DNA from 4 places in the Actinoallomurus liliacearum genome. Region 1 is predicted to be linked to each of the others. Evidence: riboswitches for the same ligand, from Rfam matches in the RefSeq annotation. Region 1 holds a riboswitch; each other region holds the start of a gene.
The links. Region 1 has a riboswitch for cyclic di-AMP ahead of ABD978_RS08690 (CHAP domain-containing protein). Riboswitches for the same ligand answer to the same signal wherever they lie in the genome.
Positions count from the first base shown of each region.

Region 2: another riboswitch for cyclic di-AMP. It lies ahead of ABD978_RS22855 (C40 family peptidase); the one in region 1 lies ahead of ABD978_RS08690 (CHAP domain-containing protein).
Region 3: another riboswitch for cyclic di-AMP. It lies ahead of ABD978_RS24190 (CHAP domain-containing protein); the one in region 1 lies ahead of ABD978_RS08690 (CHAP domain-containing protein).
Region 4: another riboswitch for cyclic di-AMP. It lies ahead of ABD978_RS35965 (CHAP domain-containing protein); the one in region 1 lies ahead of ABD978_RS08690 (CHAP domain-containing protein).

Region 1 is NZ_BAABHJ010000005.1:210,584-216,412, reverse strand. Features, by position in the region: gene ABD978_RS08700 (peptidoglycan-binding domain-containing protein) at 1-143, opposite strand, end outside; gene ABD978_RS08695 (penicillin acylase family protein) at 489-2,975, opposite strand; gene ABD978_RS08690 (CHAP domain-containing protein) at 3,094-3,822, opposite strand; cyclic di-AMP (ydaO/yuaA leader) riboswitch at 3,831-3,974, opposite strand; cyclic di-AMP (ydaO/yuaA leader) riboswitch at 4,064-4,206, opposite strand; gene ABD978_RS08685 (dienelactone hydrolase family protein) at 4,600-5,292, shown strand; gene ABD978_RS08680 (hypothetical protein) at 5,329-5,718, opposite strand.
Region 2 is NZ_BAABHJ010000016.1:36,626-42,454, reverse strand. Features, by position in the region: gene ABD978_RS22870 (acetate uptake transporter) at 1-109, shown strand, start outside; gene ABD978_RS22865 (M48 family metallopeptidase) at 190-1,584, opposite strand; gene ABD978_RS22860 (gluzincin family metallopeptidase) at 1,581-2,921, opposite strand; gene ABD978_RS22855 (C40 family peptidase) at 3,048-3,551, opposite strand; cyclic di-AMP (ydaO/yuaA leader) riboswitch at 3,609-3,778, opposite strand; gene ABD978_RS22850 (C40 family peptidase) at 4,062-5,039, opposite strand; gene ABD978_RS22845 (C40 family peptidase) at 5,073-5,829, opposite strand, start outside.
Region 3 is NZ_BAABHJ010000017.1:100,071-105,899, forward strand. Features, by position in the region: gene ABD978_RS24175 (PDDEXK family nuclease) at 1-171, shown strand, start outside; gene ABD978_RS24180 (phosphoadenylyl-sulfate reductase) at 168-881, shown strand; gene ABD978_RS24185 (sirohydrochlorin chelatase) at 863-1,636, shown strand; cyclic di-AMP (ydaO/yuaA leader) riboswitch at 2,196-2,340, shown strand; cyclic di-AMP (ydaO/yuaA leader) riboswitch at 2,450-2,591, shown strand; gene ABD978_RS24190 (CHAP domain-containing protein) at 2,604-3,362, shown strand; gene ABD978_RS24195 (RlpA-like double-psi beta-barrel domain-containing protein) at 3,505-4,098, shown strand; gene ABD978_RS24200 (TetR/AcrR family transcriptional regulator) at 4,219-4,902, shown strand; gene ABD978_RS24205 (isovaleryl-CoA dehydrogenase) at 4,889-5,829, shown strand, end outside.
Region 4 is NZ_BAABHJ010000032.1:164,589-170,417, reverse strand. Features, by position in the region: gene ABD978_RS35975 (class II 3-deoxy-7-phosphoheptulonate synthase) at 1-182, shown strand, start outside; gene ABD978_RS35970 (C40 family peptidase) at 204-1,229, opposite strand; cyclic di-AMP (ydaO/yuaA leader) riboswitch at 1,235-1,417, opposite strand; gene ABD978_RS35965 (CHAP domain-containing protein) at 1,652-2,659, opposite strand; cyclic di-AMP (ydaO/yuaA leader) riboswitch at 2,660-2,807, opposite strand; gene ABD978_RS35960 (LVIVD repeat-containing protein) at 3,140-4,516, opposite strand; gene ABD978_RS35955 (beta-1,3-glucanase family protein) at 4,755-5,829, shown strand, end outside.

The sequences.
Region 1 (5,829 bases):
CTGTGCACCGTGATGGGCGCCGCCGGATCGACATAGATCCGGCCGTCGTCGGGCGGGTCCGGGAGACGCGGGGCGGCGGCGTCGCTCGGGCCGGGTGCCGGAATCGGCTCGCCGGGGGGCGGCGAAGTGAATGCGTCGGGCATGAATTACCTCCTCGATGGCCGGAACTCGGATCGGTGGAAGCCCCCGGACGATCACCGTCCCGTCCGCGTTACCCGTCCTCAGCCGGGCCATGCGACATCAGTACGCAAAGGGCATTAATCGCGGCGCAAGCGACTATCCCCTGCAAACGGTGTTTCTCGCCCCCAGCGTCCCGCCGGCACCGGTTGCCTCGCAGCCGAACGGCGAAATCGGACTAAAACCGGTTTCACTTCACGTAACGACCACGCCACTCACGTCGAATAGGCGCGCCCAAAACGGCCCAATCAGGCCAGAACGGTTTTTCTGCCACCACGCAGGCAAGTGACGGTGACGACTCTCGCCGACCGCTACCTGCGCTGGGGTCGCAGCGTCAGGGTGTGCGCGGCCTCGCGGCGTACGGTGTCCGGAGCGGACCGCATCGGGATCGTGTCGCCGCGCGCCCACAGCCGCGCCTGGTCCCAGTAGTGGTCCGCGAAGGCGTGGCCGGACGCGCCGGTGAGGTTGATCCAGCGGGAGCGGTCCAGGTCGGCGAGGTCGGCGATCATGCGCATCGACGGCACCCAGTCGACCTGGTACCCCTCCTGCGGATTCCAGCCGGTCGCGTCGACGAGCGAGTCGCCGCCGGACAGCTTCAGCGGTCCCCGGTTGAACAGCCACTCGATCGGCCCGATGCCGGAGGTGCCGAACGTCTGGTTGGTGATCGTGAGCGTGTGCAGGTCGCCCCAGCGCCACTTCTTCGGGTCGTCGCCGAGGCGGTCGCGCAGCTCGTGGTCGGCGTCCTTCACCGCGAGGCGGAGCATGTCGTCGCGGGTCTCCCTGGCCGGCGTGCGCACGTCGTCCCACCAGGGGTCGTCCGGTCGGTTCAGAAGGTTCCGCAGCACCTCGAACCAGCGGTCGCCGCCGTCGGGGCGGGCGCCGTCGGGCAGTTCGTCGTTGAACGTCCGCAGCAGGAGGTGGCGGTAGACGGCGTTGTAGAAGGCCGCCGGTGCCGAGCCGGCGGGCTGAGTGAAGTCCCAGCCGCGCAGCAGCGCCACGGCGGGCCCGGAGCCGACGCGCAGCAGGTGCGGCACCAGCGTCGGCGCGAAGCCGTTGCGGTCGTCCAGCTGGATCCGCCCCATCGTCGCCGCGTCCATCTTCGGCGCCCGCTGGACCAGCTCGGCGATGCGGGCCGCGCGGTAGCCGTACGCCCAGTCGTGGGTCAGCATCCTCGGGTAGCCGGGCCCGACGGCCGCGTTGTTGGCCGTGACGATGTAGCCCTGCGGCGGGTCGTACGTACGGGGCAGGTCGTCGAACGGGATGTAGCCCGTCCACTCCTCCTTGCCGGTCCAGCCCTGCGCGGGCCAGCGCCCGTCGCCGCTCGACCGGATCGGGATGCGGCCGGGCGCCTGGTAGCCGATGTGCCCGTCGACGTCGGCGTACAGGAGGTTCTGCGCGGGGACCTCGAAGAGCCGGGCCGCGTCGCGGAACCGCTGCCAGTCACCGGCGGTGTCCAGCGACACGATGGCGTCGGCGGTCCGGCCCGGGTCGAGCGCGGTCCACCGCAGCGCGACCGCCGTGCCGTTCCCGGCCGTGCGGACCGTGTCCATCACGTCGGACAGCAGCGGCCCGTGCCGTGTCGCCCGTACGGTGAGGGTGACGGGCTTGCCGCCGGCCACCTTGATCTGTTCGGTCCGGACGGCGAGGGGCTCCTGACGGCCCTTGTACTCGTACGTCGAGCCGGTGACCCGTTCCAGGAACAGGTCGGTGACGTCCGGGCCGAGGTTCGTGAACCCCCAGGCGATCCGGGCGTTGTGCCCGATGATCACACCCGGGACGCCGGAGAACGTGAACCCGGTGACGTCGAAGGGGCAGGCGGCCGACGCGGTGCGGCAGTGCAGTCCGGCCTGGTACCAGAGCGACGGCATCTGCGGCGCGAGGTGCGGGTCGTTGGCGAGCAGCGGCCTGCCGGTGTTCGTCCGCGCGCCCGACACGACCCAGGAGTTGGAGCCCAGGCCCGGGGCGCCGTTGCCGAGCATGGTCGGCATGGCGTGGATGGCGGCGGCGACGCGGGTCAGCGCCGGCGACAGCGCGCGGGCCCGCGGCGCCGGCCCCGGACGCCCGCCGGAGTCCCCGCCGCCGGGGACGATCACCGGGTTCCGGTCGTACGGATAGTCGGGGTACAGCTGGTCGACGCGGGCCGGGGACACCTTGGTCGCGGCGATCGCGCGGCCCAGCTCCTCGTCCATGTTGCTGCGCAGGTCCCAGGCCATCGCCTTCAGCCAGGACAGCGAGTCGACGGCGGTCCACGGCTCGGGGTGGTAGCCGCTGCGCTGCAGGCCCAGCACGGAGTACTCCAGGCTCTGCGTGGCGGTGTTCCGGTGCCGGGCCAGCCAGGCGTTCACGCCCTGGGCGTACGCGTCGAGGTAACGCCGGGTGTCGGGCCGCAGCAGCGGCAGCTCCTGCTCGGCGACCCGCCGCCAGCCGAGCGTACGGACGACCTTGTCGGTGTCGAGGGTGGTCTTGCCGAACAGTTCCGACAGCCGTCCGGCCGTGATGTGCCGCCGGAAGTCCATCTCCCAGAACCGGTCCTGCGCGTGCACGTAGCCCTGTGCCCGCATCAGGTCCTCGGCGTCGTCGGCGTAGATCTGCGGGACGCCCCACCGGTCCCGGAGCACGGTGACGTCCGCGCCCAGGCCGGGGACGGTGACGCGCCCGCCGACCTGCGGGTACGACCGCCGGACCGTCCACCACCCGTACAGGGTGAGCACGAGCGCGAGAGCCAGGAGCACGGCCAGGATGCGGACCGCCCAGCGGGCCGGACGCGGCAGTCGGGCAAGCGGCGCAAAACGGGCCATTGACCTTCCTCACGCCAGAACCGGGATGATCGCGTCAGTAAACCATCCGCGCATGCCAGCCGCCCACGCCCCGAACCAGCGGATTCGGCGCCCGGGCGGCGGGTGGACGGGTTCGCGGCTACTGGCCGTACTCGGGGTAGCCGTAGCCGACGACGGAGTCCTTGCTGCGGGTCCGGACCTTCACGGCGTCGTCGGTGTTGCCCTCGACGGTCTGGATCGTTCCATCGCCGTTGTCCTTGATGACCAGGCCGACGTGGTCGATGCTGTCGATGTCCTTGCCGCCGTTCCAGGAGAAGAACACGACCGCGCCCGGCTTCGGCGCACTGCCCCAGCGCCCCTGGTCGTGGAACCACTGGGCGTGCGCGGGGGTGAAGGCGTCGCCACCGAGGCCCTTGACCCCTGCCTGGGCGCCGACCCAGGTGACGAACATGTCGCACCAGGACGCGTCGGCGTAGTCGCTGATCGACCCGCCGTCGCGCGCGACTCCGAGCTTGGCGTACGACGAGGCCATGAACCACTGGTTGAACTTGCTGCCGCCGGCGGCGTCCTCGGTGGTGCCGACCTGGGACAGGGCGACCTTCAGCGCCTCGGCCGCGGTCGGCACCTGCCGCCGGCCCTTGTCCGAGCCCCGGGGATCGGCGTCCAGCCCTCTGCCGGAAACCTGTGTCACCTGATTTCCCTGGGTGGACGGCGCGCCCGCCGGCGCGCGACCGGCCTGCGCGGGGAGCGAAGACGCCTCGGCCGGGCCGGCGGCGAAGATGAACGCGGCCAGACCGGCCGACGCGATGCCCGACAGGGCGGCGGTGATGCGTGCTCCGGATCGTTCGAGTCGAGGGGCAGCGGACACGGGGGTACTCCTTGCTTCCATGCCGCTTACCGGGTTAGCTGACGGGTTCGGGCGTGGAAGCTGCCCTACGGCACGAGGGGAGTGCCGATTCACCCCAGTAATACATTTGGGTCCCCGGTTCCACAGTGGTGTGGATTCAGCGGATCGCCCGAATTCGGGCGGCTTATACAAGAGACTGCCGGGCGGTCGCCATCGCGATGGCGGTGGATGGGATCAGGGGATGGGCGCGGGCAAGGTTCTACTCCTTACTTCCAGACGCCTACCGGGTTAGCTGACGGGTTCGAGCGTGGAAGTCGCCCTACGGCACGGGGGATGTGCCGATTCACCCCGATGATGCGGTGGGTCCCCGGCTCCGTGAGGTCACGGACTCGGCGTTGCCGCTCTCGCGTACGCACTCCGCGGAGCGCTCGGCGGTAGCAGCGCGATTTGGATATGAACCGGCCGGGTCGGGCCCCGCTCGGGCAGGCGTCTTGTGAACGCCCTATCGCCTGGGTCGGCAGGCCGGCCGTGGCCGACGGATATGCGGGCGACGCGTGGGGAGCGCCGCGAGAGTTATTGGAACATAGCAGGGACAAAACACTCACTCAAAGATGAGTTTACGTGATGTGGGTCACTTGCCGCACGCAATGCCAGAGGTCGAGACTGCTAGCTGTATACGCAAGTGATTGCTGTGACCATTGTTAATGATGTGACTGTTGTTACTCGTTTTCGAAGGGACCATCGCCTCTGGCCCGCACCGGTGTCCCGGTGAATCGTGGAAGCGAGGGGGAAAGAGCCATGGCCTTCATTCACCGATTCGACGATGACCGCCCGCGCGAGGAAGAGGTCGAGATACAGGCCGGACCGGTCCGGCTGGCCGGCACCCTGGTCGTCCCCGAACCACCGCTCGGGTTCGTCATGTTCGCCCACGGCAGTGGCAGCAGCCGCCGGAGCCCGCGCAACCGCTTCGTGGCCACCGCGTTGAACCAGGTGGGGCTCGGGACGCTGCTGTTCGACCTGCTCACCGCGGCAGAGGAGGCCGACCGCGCCAACGTGTTCGACATCGGGCTGCTGGCCCGGCGCCTCATCGACACCACCGCCTGGCTGTGCGCCCGCCCCGAGGCGAGCGGGCGGCGCGTCGGCTACTTCGGCGCCAGCACCGGAGCGGCCGCCGCGCTGTGGGCCGCCGCCCAACCCCGGGCGGACGTCGCCGCGGTCGTCTCCCGTGGCGGCCGACCCGACCTCGCCGCACCCCGCCTCCGGCAGGTGACCGCGCCCACGTTGCTGATCGTCGGAGGCCGGGACGAGGTCGTCATCGAGCTGAACCGCCAGGCCCAGGCCCTTATGCGCTGCGAGAGCCGGCTCGAGATCGTTCCGGGCGCCACCCATCTGTTCGAGGAGCCCGGTGCCCTCGAGACGGTCGCGGAGTTGGCACGGGAGTGGTTCCTCGACCACCTCGCGCCGATCGGGCAACGCCCGCGAGGGGCCTGAACCGCGTCGCGGCGGAGGCTCGGGCGCGGATGGGCGTCACCAGCCCCAGCGGGCGCCCATCCGCTGAGAGATCCTGCAGATTCTGTGCCTCTTCCGGCAGAAGGCCACTTGGGTATTGGTCCGTCCGCTCACGTTGGTGTTCGACACCTGCTGCAGGCCGCGATTGACGGTGGGGCTGAGCACGGTCGTGTAGTTCTTGTTGAACTTCCCGTTCCCGACGTGCATGGCGACGCGCACCCATTTGCCATGGCCGTCGCCTCGGGGCAGGGCGCCCATCCGCTCGACCCGCCCGATCGCCGCCTGGCTCGCGCGCGCCTGCGCCGGCGCGAGCACCCCGGAAACGCCGCAAAGGAGGACGGCGAGTGCGAGGATGCGCCCGTTGCGGGGCGGCCGGGCAATGGACCTCTCATTACGGCGACGAACCATTCGTGGCACACCTGGCTTCTTGCGCCCTTCGCTGGGCGCGCTCGGTGGACAACCGGGACGTCGGCTTCTATACCCCGCGCACGACATGATCCCGTCACCTGCCCCCGACAC
Region 2 (5,829 bases), on a different contig from region 1:
CGCGTCCGCGGCCGGCGTGGTCAACGGGATGGGCGGCCGGTACGCGCTGCCGGTCGGCGGACCGCTCGGCGGGCCCCGCGCCGTGGAGACGGCCCCGGTCACGCAGTAACCGCCGCGCTCACCATCCGTACGCCCTCGCCCACGGCCGGCCGTGGGCGGGGGCGTACGCGGTGAGAGGCGCGGGCCCGGTCAGGGACGGACACTCGGCGGGGGCACCGCGACGTGGTGCAGGCGGGCCCACGCGCGGCCCATCGCGATGCGCTCCGGCCCGGAGGGGTGGGTGTTCCAGAGCGCGTAGGCGAACGGGCTCGGGGACAGGTCGTCGAGGTTGCGGAGGCTGAGCGACCGCTGCATCGCCGCGAACGTCGCCGGGTCCCGCGTCAGCTCGAGGGAGTGCACGTCGGCCCGGGCCTCGATGTGGCGGCTGACGAGGTTCTGCGCGGGCGCCGCCGCCTGGGCGAGAACGGTGACCGCGGCCAGCAGCAGCGCGGTCGACCGCGGGTCGGCCGCCGACCGTACGCCGGCCCGGCGCAGCAGGCGCGGCGAGGTCATCACCAGGTAGAGGACGCAGGCGCCGGTCGCGACCCCGAGGCCGCCGACGAGGGTGCCGGTCAGCACGTCGTTCCGCTTGGCGTGGCCGAGCTCGTGCGCGACGACGAGCTCGACCTCCTTCGGCGACTGGGACGCCAGGAGCGTGTCGTAGACGACGATACGCCGGGTCGAGCCGAACCCCGAGACGTAGGCGTTCAGCTCCGTCGTGCGCTTCGACGCGTCGGCGACGAGCACGTCGCTCACCGGTACGCCGTCCGCGCGCGCCATCCGGAGCAGGTCCGTGCGCAACGGCCCGGCGGGCATCGAGGTGAAGGAGTTGAACAGCGGCTCGACCACCACCGGGTAGGCGTACGAGACGGCGGTGACGAGCAGGAAGCCGCCGACGGCCGCGCCCGCCCACCAGTGCCGCGGAAAGCGGCGGATGAGCAGGTGCAGGCCGAGCAGCGCGACGATCCAGATGACGAGGCTCACCCCGAACCCGGTGAGCCGGTCGCCGAACCACGATCCCCAGCCCTGGGTCGACAGGCCGTACCGTCGCAGCACCGACTCCGACCACGCGCCGAACGGCAGCGCGACCAGCTGGGTCAGCGCGGACAGCACCAGCGCGACGGCGATCAGCCGCAGGCCCCACCGCCACGGCGCGGGCCTGGTGTCCGACGGGGACGGCCGCCTGACGACCCTGCCGAGCAGCCGGGCGCCCCAGGGCGTCAGGCCGAGGACGAGGACCACCACCAGGCCGGCGGCGAGCCCGGCGTACGCCGGACCGTCCATGGCCGCGCTGAACCTCTCGTTGCGCGCGATCTGCTCCCGCGTGAAGTCGAGCGCCGGATCCGCGGCGGCCCGCCCGCCGGACAGCGGATGCCAGGGGGTCACCGCCGCCACGACGACGACCAGCAGCGCGCCCAGCACCGCGGCGGCGACGGCCGCGGCGCGCCGGGGCGCCCCGCGCGGCTCCACTCGGGGAGCGGACCCGAGATCGGCCTCGGTGCGCACGGGCGACCCGGCGCCCTCCTGCTCGCCGGCCTCCGTCAAGTGAGCTCCTTCCGCAGGTAGGCCCGCCACTGCGCGGCGAACCGGCTCGCGTCGACGCCGAGCACGTCACGCAGGGCGCGGTCCTCGATGCGCGGGTCGCCGGCGTCGCCGGGTACGGCCTCGGCGGTCCGGTACACCCGGACCAGCCTGCCCTCACCGTAGCGCTCCGCGATCATCCGGCAGGCCAGCCACGCCTCCTCGTACGCGGCGGACAGGCGTTCGCCCGACCCGGTGAAGGCGCTCCGACCCGGCGGCGCCGCCGGCAGGCCGTCGGAGGAGATCAGACCGGCCAGCTCGCGCGCCGCCGCCCGCGTCGAGACACCGGCGTCCTTGTAGCCGACGTAGTCGGCCAGCCCTTCGACCAGCCACATGGGCGTGTGGCCGTCGCGGGCGCCGCCCATCGCGACGTGGACGAGTTCGTGGGTGAGGACGACGTGCCGGCCGAGGCCGTTCAGCCGGCCGAAGGCGGTGGGGGTGATGACCACGCGGTCCACGCCGCCGTCGGCCTCGCCCGCGCCGCCGCTGACGGTCGCGAGCGCGGCGATGTCGCCGAGGTTCCGGACGTCCCCGACGAGCTCCTCGGCCTGCTGCTCCGTCGCGGGCGCGAGCGCCACGACGCGCCGTGCCCAGCGGTCGCCCACGACCTTCGAGACCAGGCCGACCCCGGTGTCCAGCCGCCGGGCGATGTCGCGGAGTTCGGCGGTCCGCGTCTCCGCGCCCTCGGTGACTCCGGTGCCGTCTCCGACCCCCGTGCCGCCCTCGCCGAGGACCAGGCTGCGTTTGCCACGGATGACGGTCAGGTCCGGTCCGTCCCAGATCTGCGGATCGTCGCGCAGGCCGTGCGTGGAGCCGTCGCCGGACACGACCCAGCCGGTGCCCTGGTGCCGCTGGAAGGTGAGGTACTGGGTGTAGGCGGCGTCCTTCGTGTCGAAGCCGCGCAGCCGGTAGGTGAGCGTCAGCCGCGCCGTCCAGCCGTCGTCGGCGGCCGCCGCGGCGCGGGTGTCCGCGAGCGACTCGCGCCACGCCGCCAGGGGGACCTTCGCCAGGTTGTCGAACAGCGTCTCCTGCCCGGCGCGGAACGCCTGCGCCGACGGGTCGACGGTGGCGAGGAAGGCCGTGCGGTCATGAGTGAGGACGGCGCGGGAGCGGCGTTGCAGCAGCGTCGTCACCGTCGCCGGGCTCGGCGCGGGCACCGTGGCCGCGCTCCGCAACGAGGCGGCCGCGTGCCCCGTCTCGCGGTGCAGGGCCGCGTAGCCGACCGCGGTGACCAGTTGCAGCGCGATCGCCACCCCGGTCAGCGCGGCGACCCGTCCCTGCCAGGTGCCCGCCGATGACATGCGCGTGATGGTAGCGGGCGAAACTGAGAACGCCGGGGCCGTCCGTGCGGACGACCCCGGCGATGATCAGCGGACTCGGCACCGGATGGCGCGCCATCGCGGTGCCGGCCCGGCGGACGGTCCGGCTCAGTACGGCCGGGCCGCGCCGTAGAACGCGTGCTTGTAGTAGCTGTTGTTGTCGATCCGGATCTGCTTGATCCGCGTGCCGGTGTGCGACGCGTGGATCATGTAGATCTTGTGGCCGACGACCTTGGAGATGATCCCGGTGTGCTGGTTGCCGTTGAAGTACACCAGGTCACCGGCCGCGAGGTTCTTCCAGCGAATGTGCCGCTTGATGTGACGGTGCTGCTGGCCCGCGGTGCGCGGCAGCCGGACGCCGGCCTTGCGGTAGGAGTACTGCACCAGACCGGAGCAGTCGAACGTCTTGGGCCCGGCGCCCCCGTAGCGGTACCACTTGCCGATCTGCTTGCGGGCGATCGAGACCGCCTCCAGACCGACCTTGTGCCGCTGGCTCCAGGACTTGTGCTTCGTCGTCGCCTTGGCAACGGTGACGGCCGTCTGGGGGGTCGCGGCGTGCGCGGCGGTGGCCGTCAGGGCGACGGGTGCGAGGACCGCACCCGCGGCGACCATGCCTCCGGCGAGGCGGAGGCGCAGGGACGAAGCGGTCGAGGGGTTGCGAGACAGAGGTCTCTCCTTCCACTACGCCTACCGGGTTAGCTGTCGGGTTCGGGCTGGAAGCCGCCCTACGGCATGCCTGCGGGAGAACAGGCGCCCCGATTCACCCCCGTGAAAGCCGCGCCTTTCGGCGCGGTCGGTTCCCCGGCCCCGTGTGCCCACGGATTAGGCGTGCACGGCCACCCGCGGCCCGGTCGGGCCACTTCGGTGATGACCGTGTCTCTGCATCTCTGACAGACCGGAAGCGGCGTGTCCGCACGGCGCGTGTCGAACCGCACCCCGCTGACCGAGGCCCCCTCCGGCCGAGCGGCACATGGCGTGCGCCGCGATCCGCACCGTCGGTGCGGAAGATTCGAAAGGTGTCGACGCCGGCAGGCCGACCGGATCCGGTCCGCGCCTCGGTGCGCCGGCCGGGAGTCCGTCCCCCCGGCCTGTCGGCGTCCGTTGTTCAGTTGTCGGTCGGTCTCAGATGAGCCGGCCGCCGCCCATGAAGGTCGAGGTGTACCAGGCGTCGCTGAGGTTGGAGATCTTCACGACGTCGCCGGTGTGCGGGGCGTGCAGGAACTTGCCGTTGCCCAGGTAGAACCCGACGTGCCCGAGGTCATGGAAGAAGACGAGGTCACCGGGCTGCAGGTCGGCCTTGGAGATCCGGCGGCTGGCGTCCCACTGGTCCGGTACCCAGTGGTTGAGCTTGATGCCGACCTTGCGGTAGGCGACCATCGTGATCCCGGAGCAGTCCCAGGTGCTCGGGCCCGAGCCGCCGAAGACGTACGGCTTGCCGAGCTGGGCGCAGGCGAACTTCAGCACGGTCTCCGCCTTGCCCGAGGCGAGGACCGAGCAGTTCTCCTTGGAACTGCCCGGATCGATGCCGGCGCCGAGCTTGCGGACCAGCTTGAGCTGCCGCTGGATGGCCGCGTTGGCCTGCTTGCGCTGCGTCTCGAGCTGGTTCTTCTTGGCCGTGAGCTGCTGGGCGGCCTGGACGCGCAGCGCCTGCTCACGCTCCAGCCGCTGCGCGGAGGCGAGGTACTGCTGGAACTCCGCCGACCGGTTGTGCGCGATCTGGTTGAACGCCGACATCTGCGAGAGCACGGCGTCCGGGTCCTTGGAGCTCACCAGCTCGGGGATCGAGCCGTTGTCCCCGGTCTTGTAGGCGTCGACGGCGAGCTGCGCGACCCGCAGCCGCAGCTGCTGGAAGGTCTTGCGCTCGGCCTGCACCGACTTGCTCAGCGCGTTGACCCGGCTCTGGGCCGCCTTCCAGTCCGCCTTGGTCTGGTTGTACTGGTTGCTCAGCTGGTCGACCTTGTCGTTCAGCTGCGCGAGCTCCTTCTTCGCCGCGCTCAGCGAAGAGCCGGGGTCCGCGTGCGCGGGAACCCCCGGCAGGGCGAGCCCCGCGACGGCGACGAACCCGACGGTCGTCAGGAACCGGCGGCCGGTCCTGGGCATGATCGTACGCTCCTTGGCCATGATGATCCGTTCCTAGAGCGCGCCCGCGCCGACGTAATGCGAGCTGTACCAGGGGTTGCTCAGGCTGTCGATCTTGACGTACGAGCCCGTGTGCGGCGAGTGGATGAACTTGCCGCCGCCCACGTAGATGCCGACGTGCCCGAGGTTGTCGAAGAAGACCAGGTCGCCGGGGGACAGGGCGGACTGGGGAGTGACCCTGGTGGTGGCGTCGTACTGGTCCGGGACGACGCGGGGAATGGTCCTCCCCGCCGCCGCGTAGGCCTTCATCGTGAAGCCGGAGCAGTCGTACCGCGGGCCGGTGCCGCCGTAGAGGTACGGCGTACCGCACTTGCTGTAGGCCCACTCGAGTACGGTCCGCGCCTTGCCGGTCGCCGAGCCGTGGTAGCCACCGCCGCAGTTGCTCGCCACGGGACCGCTGTCACCGCCGCCGGAGTCCGCCGCCGGGCCCAGCTTCTTGACCAGGGCCTTCTGCTGCTCGACCGACTTCTCGATGGTCTTCTTCTTGGCGAGGAGAGCGTTCTTCTTCTGCACCAGGTCGGTGGTGCCCTGCTCGGCCTGCGCCTGCTGCCGCTGCAGCAACTGGGCGGCGTTGAGGAACTGGGCGAGCTCGGTGGAGCGGTTCTTGGACAGCTGCGCGAAGGCCGACATCTGGTCGAGCACCGTCTGCGGGTCCTTGGCCGAGACCAGGGCGGGGATGTCGGCGCCGTTCGAGCCGTTCTTGTACGCGGACGCGGCCATCTGCGCGACGCGGACGCGGAGCTCGGCCCAC
Region 3 (5,829 bases), on a different contig from region 1:
GAACGAGCCGTCCCCTTCTACTGCCCCTACTGCGGAGACGAGGACCTGGAGCCGTACGAGAGCGACGGCGGCTGGCACTGCCGTGCCTGCACGCGGGCCTTCCGGCTCCGCTTCATCGGGCTCGGCGCGCTCAGCTCGGCGGGTGCTCCCCGAGGGGAGGGCTCGGCATGACGCTCCTGTTCGAACGCCCCACCGCCGCGCTCGACCTCACCGACATCGTCGAGTCGGCGGCGGACGCCCTGGAGGACGCCTCCGCCGAAGAGATCATCCGCTGGTCGATCGCGACGTTCGGCGACCGGATCTGCGTGACGTCGTCCATGAAGGACGCCGTGCTGGTGGACATCGCCTCCAAGGTCCGCCCCGGCATCGACGTGCTCTTCGTCGACACGGGGTACCACTTCGCCGAGACGGTCGGCACCCGCGACGCGGTCGAGGCCGTCTACCCGGTGAACGTCGTGAACGTCACCCCCTCGCGTACCGTCGCCGGGCAGGAGCGCGACCTCGGGCCCCGGCTGTACGGCCGGAACCCGGACCTGTGCTGCCACCTGCGCAAGGTCGAGCCGCTGAACCGCGCCCTCGAGCCGTACCTAGCGTGGATCACGGGGATCCGGCGCGAGGAGACCTCGCACCGGCGCGGCGCGCGCGTGGTCGAGTGGAACGCCGCGCGCGGCAAGGTCAAGGTCAACCCCCTCGCCCGCTGGAGCCAGGCCGACCTGCACGGCTACATCGAGAAGCACGGCATCCTGGTGAACCCGCTGCAGTACGACGGGTACCCCTCCATCGGCTGCGAGCCCTGCACCAAGCGGGTCGCGCCGGGCGAGGACCCGCGCAGCGGACGCTGGGCCGGCACTGGAAAGACCGAATGCGGCATCAACCTGTGAGACCGGTGAGCGGCAGCCGGGCGGTGCCCCTGGTCGCGGTGGCCCACGGGAGCCGTGATCCACGTGCGGCGGCGACGGTCGAGGAACTTCTCGATCTTGTACGTCGTTCCTCGGGGGTGCGGGTCGTGACCTCGTATCTCGACCACGCTCCCCCCGCACCGGGGCAGGCGCTCGGTGGTCTCGTCGGAGAGGGGGCCGACGAGGCCGTCGTGCTCCCCCTCCTGCTCACGGCCGCCTATCACAGCAAGACCGACATCCCCGGCGCGCTGCGGGAGGCTCGGGCGGCCCACCCGCGGCTGGCGCTGCACTACGGCGCCACGCTCGGCCCCCACCCGCTGATGACGGGCGCCCTGGAACGGCGGCTCGCCGAGGTGGGCGTCCGGCCCGACCCGGAGACGGCCGTGGTGCTCGCCGCGGCCGGCTCCAGCGATCCGGCCGCGAACGCGACGATCGGCCGGATGGCGCGCGACTGGGGCGGCTGGCGCGCCGTCGTCCCCGCGTACGCCTCCGCGGCCCGCCCCACGCCCCCCGAGGCCGTACGCGCGCTGTACGCCGCGGGGGCGCGGCGTGTGGTGGTGGCGTCGTACTTCCTGGCCCCGGGCTTCTTCGCGGACAAGGTACGGGACGAGTCCCTGGCGGCGGGCGCCGTGGCCGTCTCACCGGCTCTGGGCGCCGCCCCGGAGCTGGCGGAGATCGCCGCGCAGCGCTATCGCGAGGCCCTCATCCGGGCCGACCTCGTCGCGGCCGCGGGCTGAGCGACCTTCCTCCGGCCGGCCGGACCCCCGCACCGGACCTCTCCTCCTGCCGCGGGAACACCGGGCCGGGCGTCTCCTCCTGCCGCGGGAACACCGGGCCGGGCGTCTCCTCCTGCCGCGGGAACACCGGGCCGGGCGTCTCCTCCTGCCGGCCGGAACGCCGTGTTGAGCGATCTTCTTCGACTGGCCGCGACGCCCTATGCCGTAAGGCTTTTCGGCCCGTCCGCAATTATGATCATTTCCAGGTTTCGTGATTCTTTTTCCTTATCCGGAAATTGATCACGGCAGGCCGCGACGCAATAACGATCACTTATTCCAATGGATCATGTGAGCCATGTCGCAAACCTGGGGTATTTGGTCCGTCGGTATTTGTCTGCTATGTTCGCCTAAGTCCGGCGGACGCCCCCCATGCGCCTCCCGGATGCCCGCCGGTGACGGCCGGCCCACCAGCGCGAACGGCGCGGCGCGAAGAAGCGTGTGAGGGCCTCCGTGAAGACCGGACGGTTCATATCCAATATCACGCCACTCCCGTGGAGAACCCCTTGATCCATATGGAGCGGGAGCGGCAACGTCGAGTCCGTGAAGATCACGGAGCCGGGGACCCACAAGAAGTCCCGGGGTGAATCGGTACACCTGTCGTGCCGTAGGGCGACTTCCACGCCCGAACCCGTCAGCTAACCCGGTAGGCGTCTGGAAGTAAGGAGCTTAGAACCTCGTCCGCGAGTCCTCCCTGATCTGAATATCCGGTCGTTCGTCCCTACCCCTGGGACCGTACGGCCAGACCCTGTCTCTTTGTTCGTGCCGTCCGCGCAAGCGGGCGACCCGCTGAATCCGCACATCGCGGAACCGGGGACCCACCAGAAGTCCCGGGGTGAATCGGCACATCTCTCGTGCCGTAGGGCAGCTTCCACGCCCGAACCCGTCAGCTAACCCGGTAAGCGGCATGGAAGCCGAAGGAGTACCCCCCGTGTCCCCTCGACACGCCAAACCCCTCTTTGCATCGAAGAAGAAGTGCCTCACCGGCCTCGTCGCCGGTGCCGTGACCGCCGGCGCCGCGGCGATGGCCGTCGCCACCGCGGCACCCGCCGTCTCCGCGCAGACCCCCACCGCGTCCCGTCCCGCCGCCCACCAGGCCGGTCAGGTACCCGCACCTCGTACGGGTAAGGCGGCGAAGCACGCCCGCCCGGTGAACGACAACCCGCACATCAAGGTGCACACCGTCGCCGAGCAGAAGGCGAAGAGGGTGCCCACCGCGGCGGACGTCGTGAAGCTCGCCGTGTCCCAGGTCGGCACGAGCGAGAACGCGACCGGCGGCAGCAAGTTCAACCAGTGGTTCATGACCACCCCGTACGCCAAGGCCGGTGCCGCGCGCGACGGCGGGTCGGTCAACGACTACGCCAACGCCTCCTGGTGCGACATGTTCGTCACCTGGGTCGGCGACCAGCTCGGCGTCAAGGGCATGGGCGGCGACGCGTTCACCCCCTCCCACGCCAAGTGGTTCATCTCGCAGGGCCGCTGGGGCACCACTCCCAGGCCCGGCGCGGTCGTCTTCTTCTCCTGGAACGGCAGCGGCGTCGACAACATCGATCACGTGGGCCTGGTCATCAAGGACAACGGCGACGGAACGATCCAGACCGTCGAGGGCAACACGGACGACGCCGTGAAGGTCCGGACGCGTAACACCTCCACCGTCGTGGGCTACGGCTACCCGGAGTACCCCCAGTAATTCACCCGTCGATGCGTGCCGTGCCGCCGTCGGCGACGCGGCACGCGCCGACCTCCCTTCCCGGGTCGCTCCCCGGATCTCTCCTCACCCCTCCCCCGGTACCCCCGTGCCCTCATCCCCCCATGCCCCCGAAAGGAAAGCGATGATCAGGTTCTCGACGAAGGCCATCGCCGGCATCGCCGCAGGCGTCGCTCTGGCCGGCGGCGGTGTGACCACCGCCCTCGCCTACGGCGGCACCTCGGAGGCGGCGGCGTCGCCGCAGGCGCAGAACGCCCCCGCGCAGGCCGAGAAGCGCGTCGACAGCGCCACCCAGGACCGGATGCTCGTGGCGGTCAAGAAGGACAAGGACCCCAAGAAGGAGAAGGACGCCAAGGCGGCGGCGCTGCCGGGCGGCGTCTCCACCGCCACGTCCTTCTGGGACCCGTCGACGGCGTCGGGCAAGCCGATGTCGTACCACACGATCGCCAGCCCGTACTGGCCGCTCGGCACGAAGGTGAAGATCACCTACAACGGCAAGAGCGAGATCGGGGTCGTCGAGGACTTCGGCCCGGCGGAGTGGGCGGTCGCCCAGCACAACCCGCCGGCGCTCATCGACCTGTCGGAGAAGATGATGCAGCACCTCACCGGCACCGCCTCGAACTCGATCACCATCAAGTTCCAGGTGCTCGAGCTGGGCAAGGGTGGCGTGTACCGCCACTCCGGCACCGGCTTCGACACGGCCACCGGCAAGGCGTAACCCGCTCCCCCTCGCCTGCCGGCCGGACGGCGCGGGATCCCCTCTCGGGATCCCGCGCCGTTGTTCTGTCTCCGGTGACGATGCTTGCCGGGAAGGAGTGAACTGAGGTTCAATCCTTGTGTGCCGTACCGCCGTACGCCCCGCGTCGAGGCCCGGCTCAGCGCGTCGCGGGAGCGCATCCGGGCCGCCGCGCTGGCCGTCGTGGCCGAGCGGGGCTACGCCGGATGTTCGATCGCCGCCGTCGCCCGGCGGGCGGGGGTGGCGACCGGCAGCGTCTACCGCCACTTCCCGTCGAAGTCCGAGTTGGTCGCCGAGGTGTTCCGGGTGGCCTCACAGCGCGAGGTGGACGCGTTCGCGCGCGCCGCGTCGCCGGCGCGACCGGCGGCCGAGAGCGTCGCGGCGGTGATCGAGACCTTCGCGGGCCGGGCCCTGCGCGCCCCCCGCATGGCGTACGCGCTCCTCGCCGAGCCGGTGGACCCCGCCGTCGACGCCGAACGGCTGGTCTTCCGCCGGGCGTACGCCGCCGTCCTGGCCGGGCTCATCGGCCGCGGCATCGCCGCCGGCGAACTCCCCGACCAGGACGTCGAGGTCAGCGCCGCCGCGCTCGTCGGCGCCATCGGCGAGGCCCTCGTCGGCCCGCTCGCGGTCGGCGCGACACGGTCTGCCGACCCGTATCCGCCCGCCGCCCCGGCCGTCCCGGCCCGTACGGACGCGGCGGCGCGCGACCGGGTCCGGGCCGACCTGATCTTCAATCTCACCTCCTTCGCCCAGCGCAGCATCGGAGCGGTCAGTGCCAACACATGAGGTCTTCAACCAGGTCCCGCCGCTGATCGGCCACGACGTGGCCGACGATCCGGCTCTTCTCGACGGGATCTTCCGGGAGGGCGGTGGCTGGGCGGCCGAGGCCGTCCACGAGCTGGGCCGGCTGGCCGGCACCGAGCAGGCCCGGGAATGGGGCCGGCTCGCCAACGAGCACCCGCCGGTGCTGCGGACCCACGACCGGTACGGCCGGCGCGTCGACGAGGTGGAGTTCCACCCGGCCTGGCATGAGCTGATGCGGGTCGCCGTCGGCCATGGGCTGCACGCCCGCGCCTGGACGGAACGCTCCGGGGCGCACGTCGCCCGCGCGGCCAAGTTCTACGTCTGGCGGGTCGACGCCGGTCACGGCTGCCCGATCTCGATGACCTACGCCGCCGTACCGGCGCTGCGCCACGCGCCCGAGCTGGCCCGGCAGTACGAACCGCTGCTGACGTCCGACACGTACGACTTCGGATTGCGGACCCCGGCGGACAAGCGCGGCATCCTCGCCGGCATGTCGATGACGGAGAAGCAGGGCGGGTCCGACGTCCGGGCGAACACGACGCGGGCGGTGCCGCAACCCGACGGCACGTACCTGCTGACCGGCCACAAGTGGTTCACGAGCGCGCCGATGTGCGACGTGTTCCTCGTCCTCGCGCAGGCGCCGGAGGGCCTCACCTGTTTCCTGCTGCCCCGCGTGCTGCCCGACGGCACCCGCAACGCCATCCGCCTGCAGCGGCTCAAGGACAAGCTGGGCAACCGCTCGAACGCGTCCGCCGAGGTCGAGTACGAGGAGGCGGTCGCCTGGCGCGTCGGCGACGAGGGGCTGGGCGTCCGCACCATCATCGAGATGGTCAACATGACCCGGCTCGACTGCGTCGTCGGCGCGGCCGCCGGGATGCGCGAGGGCCTCGTCCAGGCCGCCCACCACGC
Region 4 (5,829 bases), on a different contig from region 1:
CGGGCGGCGTGCACCTCGAGTTCACCGGCGACGACGTCACCGAGTGCGTCGGCGGCGGCCACGACATCGTCGACGACGACCTGCACCAGCGGTACGAGACGGCCTGCGACCCCCGCCTCAACCGCGGCCAGGCCCTCGACCTGGCGTTCATGGTCGCGGAGATGTACCGCGTCGGGAAGTGAGCCCCGGTCCGCGTGGTCGCCTCAGACCACGCGGACCGCGCCGGCGAAGGGCCGGGTCGACAGGTCGGCGACCCGGACGTGGTCGCCGGTGTGCGGCGCGTGGATGAACTTCCCGTCGCCGATGTACATCCCCATGTGGTGGATGTCGGAGTAGAAGAAGACCAGGTCTCCCGGCTCCAGCTGGTCCCGGGAGACGTGGACGCCGGCGTTCCACTGGTCGCCGCCGTAGTGCGGCAGGTTGACGCCGACCTGCCGGTAGGCCCACATGGTCAGGCCCGAGCAGTCGAACCCCTGGCCGGGCGTCGCGCCGCCCCAGACGTAGGGGACGCCGAGCTGGGTCAGCGCGGCGCGTACGGCGCCGACCGCCCTGCCGGGGCCGCCCGGGATGGCGGGCACCTTCTCGCCCTTGCCGGCGCGCTCGACGGCGTCCTGCAGGAGCGGCTTGCGAACCTTCTCCAGCGCGGCGCGGATGGTGGCGCGCTGCCCGGCGAGCCGGCTCCTGAGGAGGGCCGCCTGCGCGGCGCGGTCGCGGGCGTCCTGGCCGGTCCACTGGGCGTTCTGGATGGCCCGCGTGAGCTGCCGGATCTCGCCGTCGTCCTGCTGGGTGAAGTAGTGCAGGGTGGTGGCCCGGTCCAGCAGCGCGCGCGGGTTCGAGGACGCGAGGAGCGCGGGCGCGTCGTCGTGCGTGCCGTTCATGTAACGGATGGCGGCGAACCGGCCGACCTTGCGCTGCATGGCCTTCAGCGTCTCGGTGGCGCGGGCCGAGGTCTGACCGGCGATGACGGCCGCGCGCTGGGCCTGCTCCAGGCGTACCTTGAGGCCGTTGTACTGCTCGGTGAGCTGCTCGAGCCGGTCGCTCAACTGGCCGGCGCGCTGCCGGAGCGCGTCGATGCGCGGGCCTGGCCGGGCCGTGTCGGCCGGCGCGGCCGACACGGGCGGCGCGAGTCCGGCGATGACGAGGGCGAAGGTCGCGACCGCCGTACGGCGGGCCGTTCCCTTCCCGGGATGAAGAGGGTCGTGCGTGTCCGCGGTGCGGGATCGATCCATCCAGGTGCTCCTCTCCTCAGGCCGCCTACCGGGTTAGCTGACGGGTTCGGACGAGAAGGAGCCCTACCGCGAGCCGTCGGCGACGGACGCGGATTCACCCCGATGCGCAGGCGAGGAGACGCCCCCTGCCTCCGCGAATGGGTCCCCGGTTCCCCGGCGCGCCACGGCGCGACGGGCGATTCGGCGGTCCGGCCGTCTCTCGGCCGGTGACGACTCGCTGGAGATTAACGGATGGTGACGGAGCGTCCAACGAGAACATGCGGAGATGGCCCGGGGGATCCCAGGATGGTCACTCCGGGTGATGGGCGGCTGGTCCTTTGCGCCTAGACGCGGCGATCCCCGCCCGCCTCCGGAGCAGGAGCGGACGGGGATCGTACGGACGATGCCGCGCGGCGCGGCGCCGCGGCTCGGGCGGGCGAGGCTCAGGACAGGACGGACTCGGACTCCGTCTCGGACTCGATCGAGCCGTTCTGTGACACCGCGGCGTGCAGGGTGTTCCAGAACGCCAGCTCGACGTCCTCCTCCAGCTCCGCGATCTTGCCCCAGAACTCCTGGTCCTCGGCCTTCGCGGCGGCCTCGGCGGACAGGACCGGCATGAGCTGGGTGCTGGCGTCGGCCGCCTCCAGGTCGGCCACGCTGACCTCGGCGGGCAGCTCGACCGGCGTGCGGTGGTGCTTGCCGCGCTTGCGGACCCGGACGTTCGGCGCCGAGACGGGCACCTTGACCTTCGACTTGCCGACGGCCAGGGCCACGGTCCCGAACAGCACGACGGCGAGCAGCCCGGTCAGGGCGGCCTGCTGGTCCGGCAGGGGGGACGATGGGGCGGCCGGGTCGTGAGCCGCGGTGGTGTGCGCGTCGACCTGCGCCTGGACGTCCTTGCCGATCTCCTTGACGGCGGGCGGCGGCGCGGCGTGCTTCGGGGCGTAGTTCTGGTCGGTCTGGGCCGTCTGCTCGACGGCCGGCGCCGCCTTCACCTTCACCTTGGAGGGATAGCCGAACCCGACCACCTGGCTGATGTCCCGGGTGGCGCGCATCAGCGCGTTGTTGTGGTTGGCCTCGATGGTGTGCAGCGTGTGGCCGTCGACCCGCTCCACGATGCCGACGTGCTCGATGTCGCCGATGCTCTTGCCGCCCGACCACGAGAAGAACACGATCGCGCCGGGCTCGGCCTTGTGGCCCCAGGCGCCCTGCTTCTTGAACCACTTGGCGTGGTCGGGGGTATAGGCGAACTGGCCGGTCCAGTCCTCGACGCCGGCCTTGTCGGCCGCCCATGCGAGGAACATGTCGCACCAGGCCGACGTCTTGTAGACGGGGTCCTTGTCAACATGCTTGCTGTACCAGTCGCCGAATTTGGTGTAACCGCTGGCTTTCTCGTGATAGCCGAGCTGGCCCTTGGCGACCTCTAGCAGTTTCTGACCTACTGAATCCATTCGCTCCCCTTTTACCGCCTACCGGGTTAGCTGACGGGTTCGGGCCAGAGGTAGCCCTACCGTGCGTGACGGATTCACCCCGAGGGACTGATGGGTCCCCGGCTCCCGCGACGCTGGCTGCGTCGCCGGGACTCGGCGGTCGGTCTGCAACCCCCTGGTTGGAGGTTGGTCACAGCCCGATCTCGGCGCAATCTAGCCGAACTCTCGCAACAACGGCAACGCGTTCGGAAACGAAAGTCTGGCATCGCTCGCTCACCGAGCGTAGCCGGGCGTGGGTGCGTCCAGCCGGGTAACGTCCGAAAAGGCACTCTCACGTGCGGCGAAGCCGGAAAGGGGAGGCGGGCGGGAAAGGCGAGTGCCGCGCCCGCCACCAGGAAAAAGTGACGAACACGGCACTCGGGCCGGGCTCTCCTCGGCGGAGGTCCGGGCGGCGGCGCGTCGACGCCGCGACCGCCCGTCCGAAAACCGCCCTTATGCGGCTCAGTGCACCTCGGGGCGCAGGATGTCGATGCCGCGATTGTTGTCCGCGACGTACAGGTATCCCGCGTGCCAGTACGGCGCCCACGACATCGCGTCGGCCGGCCGGTAATAGGCCACCTGCTTCGGATGGGCCGGGTCGCGCACGTCGAGGAGACGGGTCCCCTGCGTGTAGAAGGACTGCGCCAGGAGGTCGTGGTGGACGTCGAAGTAGTGGGCCGAGCAGTCGTCGGTGTCCGTCCGGCTACCCTCCTGGCCCGCCACGCTCCACGTCCCGACCGTCCGCAGGCGGAACGGCTCCTCCGGCGTCGAGCGCCAGCCCTCGCCGTCGTACGAACCGCGCAGTGAGGCGATCACCAGCCGGCCGTCGTCGGCGCAGCCGGGGTTGAACGCCTCCTCGGTGATGTAGACGAGGTCGCCGTGGCCCGGCGCCTCATCGGCGGTGGAGCCGACCGGCCGGAAGGAGTTGTGCATGAACCTCGACGGCGCGGCGGTCTCGCTGACACCGCCGCCCGCGTACGGCACCGGGTCCCAGGCGCGCGCCACGCGCGTCGTGCGCCGGACGGGGTCCCAGTGGCGCCCCTGGGTCCAGTAGCCGCGCACGCCGCCGGCGCCGGACGCCCACGTCACCCCCGTCGCGTCGACCTGGATGTCGTGGACGTAGTCGGTCTTCCCGTCGTCGCGGCCGAGCTCGATCGGCTGCGGGAACGTCCGTGGACGGCGGGGGTCCTGTACGTCGGTCACCCAGACCGGGCGGCCGCCCCAGTCGGCGGGCATCCAGTCGGCCCTGGCGGGGCCGCCCGTCCACAGGTAACGGCAGCCGTCGACGCAGCTCGTCGTGTGCCCGGCGGGGACCTTCTCGTACGCCTGCTGCACCGGCTTCGCGGGGTCGGCGAGGCTCACGATGTAGATCCCGGACTCGCCGGTGTGCGTGTTGCCGCCGAAGGCGCGCGGGTCGCGGGCCATGAAGACCAGCTTTCGCCGCGGGTCGGCCTCGGTGTCCTCCGTCTCCCACATGCCCGGCATGGACAGCGCGCCGAGGGCCTTCGGCGCGGCCGGGTCGGTCACGTCGTATGTCTTCAGCCCGAAGGTCCCGGAGACGTACATCACCGTGCGGTGCCCGTACGTCAGGAAGCCGAGGGAGATCGCGCCCTTGGCGTCGGGAAGGGTGGCCGCGAGGCGCACTCCCTTGACGGCGGCGGAGGGCGGCAGCGGGACGGAGCGGATCTGGTGGGAGACGACGTCCTGCTGGACGGCGGGCTCGCTCGTCCGGGTCTCGTCGTCGCCGCCGGGTGGGCAGGCGAGGGCGGGGCCGGCCATCGTGACGACGGCGGTGGCCGCGGCCAGGACGGACAGGGACAGGGTGCGCGGGGTTGTCACATCTCTCCTCGGGGGCGGTCTGCGACGCCGCAGGCCGCGAACGGCCTGCGGCGCCGTGGCACGCCCGTCCATCCTCGCCGGACGGCGGCTCCCCGCCCTGTTCCGCCGCGTCCTCGTTCATCACGTCCTTAACCAAACCTGAAGCGGGCCTTAAGCACCTGCCGCGGCGGTTCCCCGGCCGCTTCGCTGAACGCCGGACGCGGTCTCAGGACAGGAGAGGGAACTCGTGCACAGCAGAATGATCGGCAGAAGGTCGTTCCTCGCGTCGACCGCCGCTCTCGGCGCACTCGCGTTCGGCGGCGGAACGACGGGATGCGCGCCGTCGTCGCGGGCCCGGAGCACGGCGGCGACCACAGGCGGCCTGCCGCTGACCGCGGTGAACCGGACCGGCAGGTACGCCGACGCGTCGATCCACATGTACGTCGTCGGGGTGGACCCGGCGACCGGCGCCCAGGGGCACGTGACGGCGGACGGCGCGTTCGTCCCGTGCACGGCGTCGGACAACGGGCCCGGCGGGTTCACCGACTACGCCATCCCGTTCCGGGACTCCGGCGAAGCGACCGTCGTCCTGCCGAAGATGTCGGGCCGGGTCTACTTCTCGATCGGCGACCGGCTGCGGCTGAAGGTCGTCACCGACGGGAACGGCAGGCCGGCCCTGCAGTATCCGGCGGGCTGGGTCGGCGCGGACCCGAACTACCGGATCCTCCACGACTGGATCGAGTTCACCCACAACGACGCCGGCATGTTCTGCAACACGACGATGGTCGACATGTTCAGCGTCCCGCTCGCCATCCGGCTCGCGGGCACCCGTACCCGGACCACCGGCACCCTCGTCGACGGGGGCCGGGACCGGATCTTCGCCGCGGTGGCCGCGCGCCCGGAGTTCGCCCGGCTGGTCGTCGGGGACCGGCTGCGGGTCATCGCGCCCGGGCACGGCGTCGAGGCCGGTCTCTTCCCGGCGGATTACTACGATTCCTACATCGACGCGGTCTGGAATGAGTACCGGCGCACGCCGCTGACGGTCCGCACGGACGCCGGCACGTACACCGGGACGGTCACCGGGGAGCGGCTGTCCTTCACCGGCGGGGCCCGGACCCCCGCGTCCATCGCCCGGCCGTCGACCCGCGACGTGCTGTTCTGCGACGGCGCGCTCGCGGCGCCGAACGACGGCGTCACCGGGCCGGTCGCCGCGATCCTCGGCGCCGCCTTCAACCGGTCGACCCTGCTCTCGGAGCCGCGCCAGCCGGCCGCGGACCCGGCCCGGTACTACCGGGTGCCGGTGACCAACCACTACGCCCGGGCGATGCACCAGG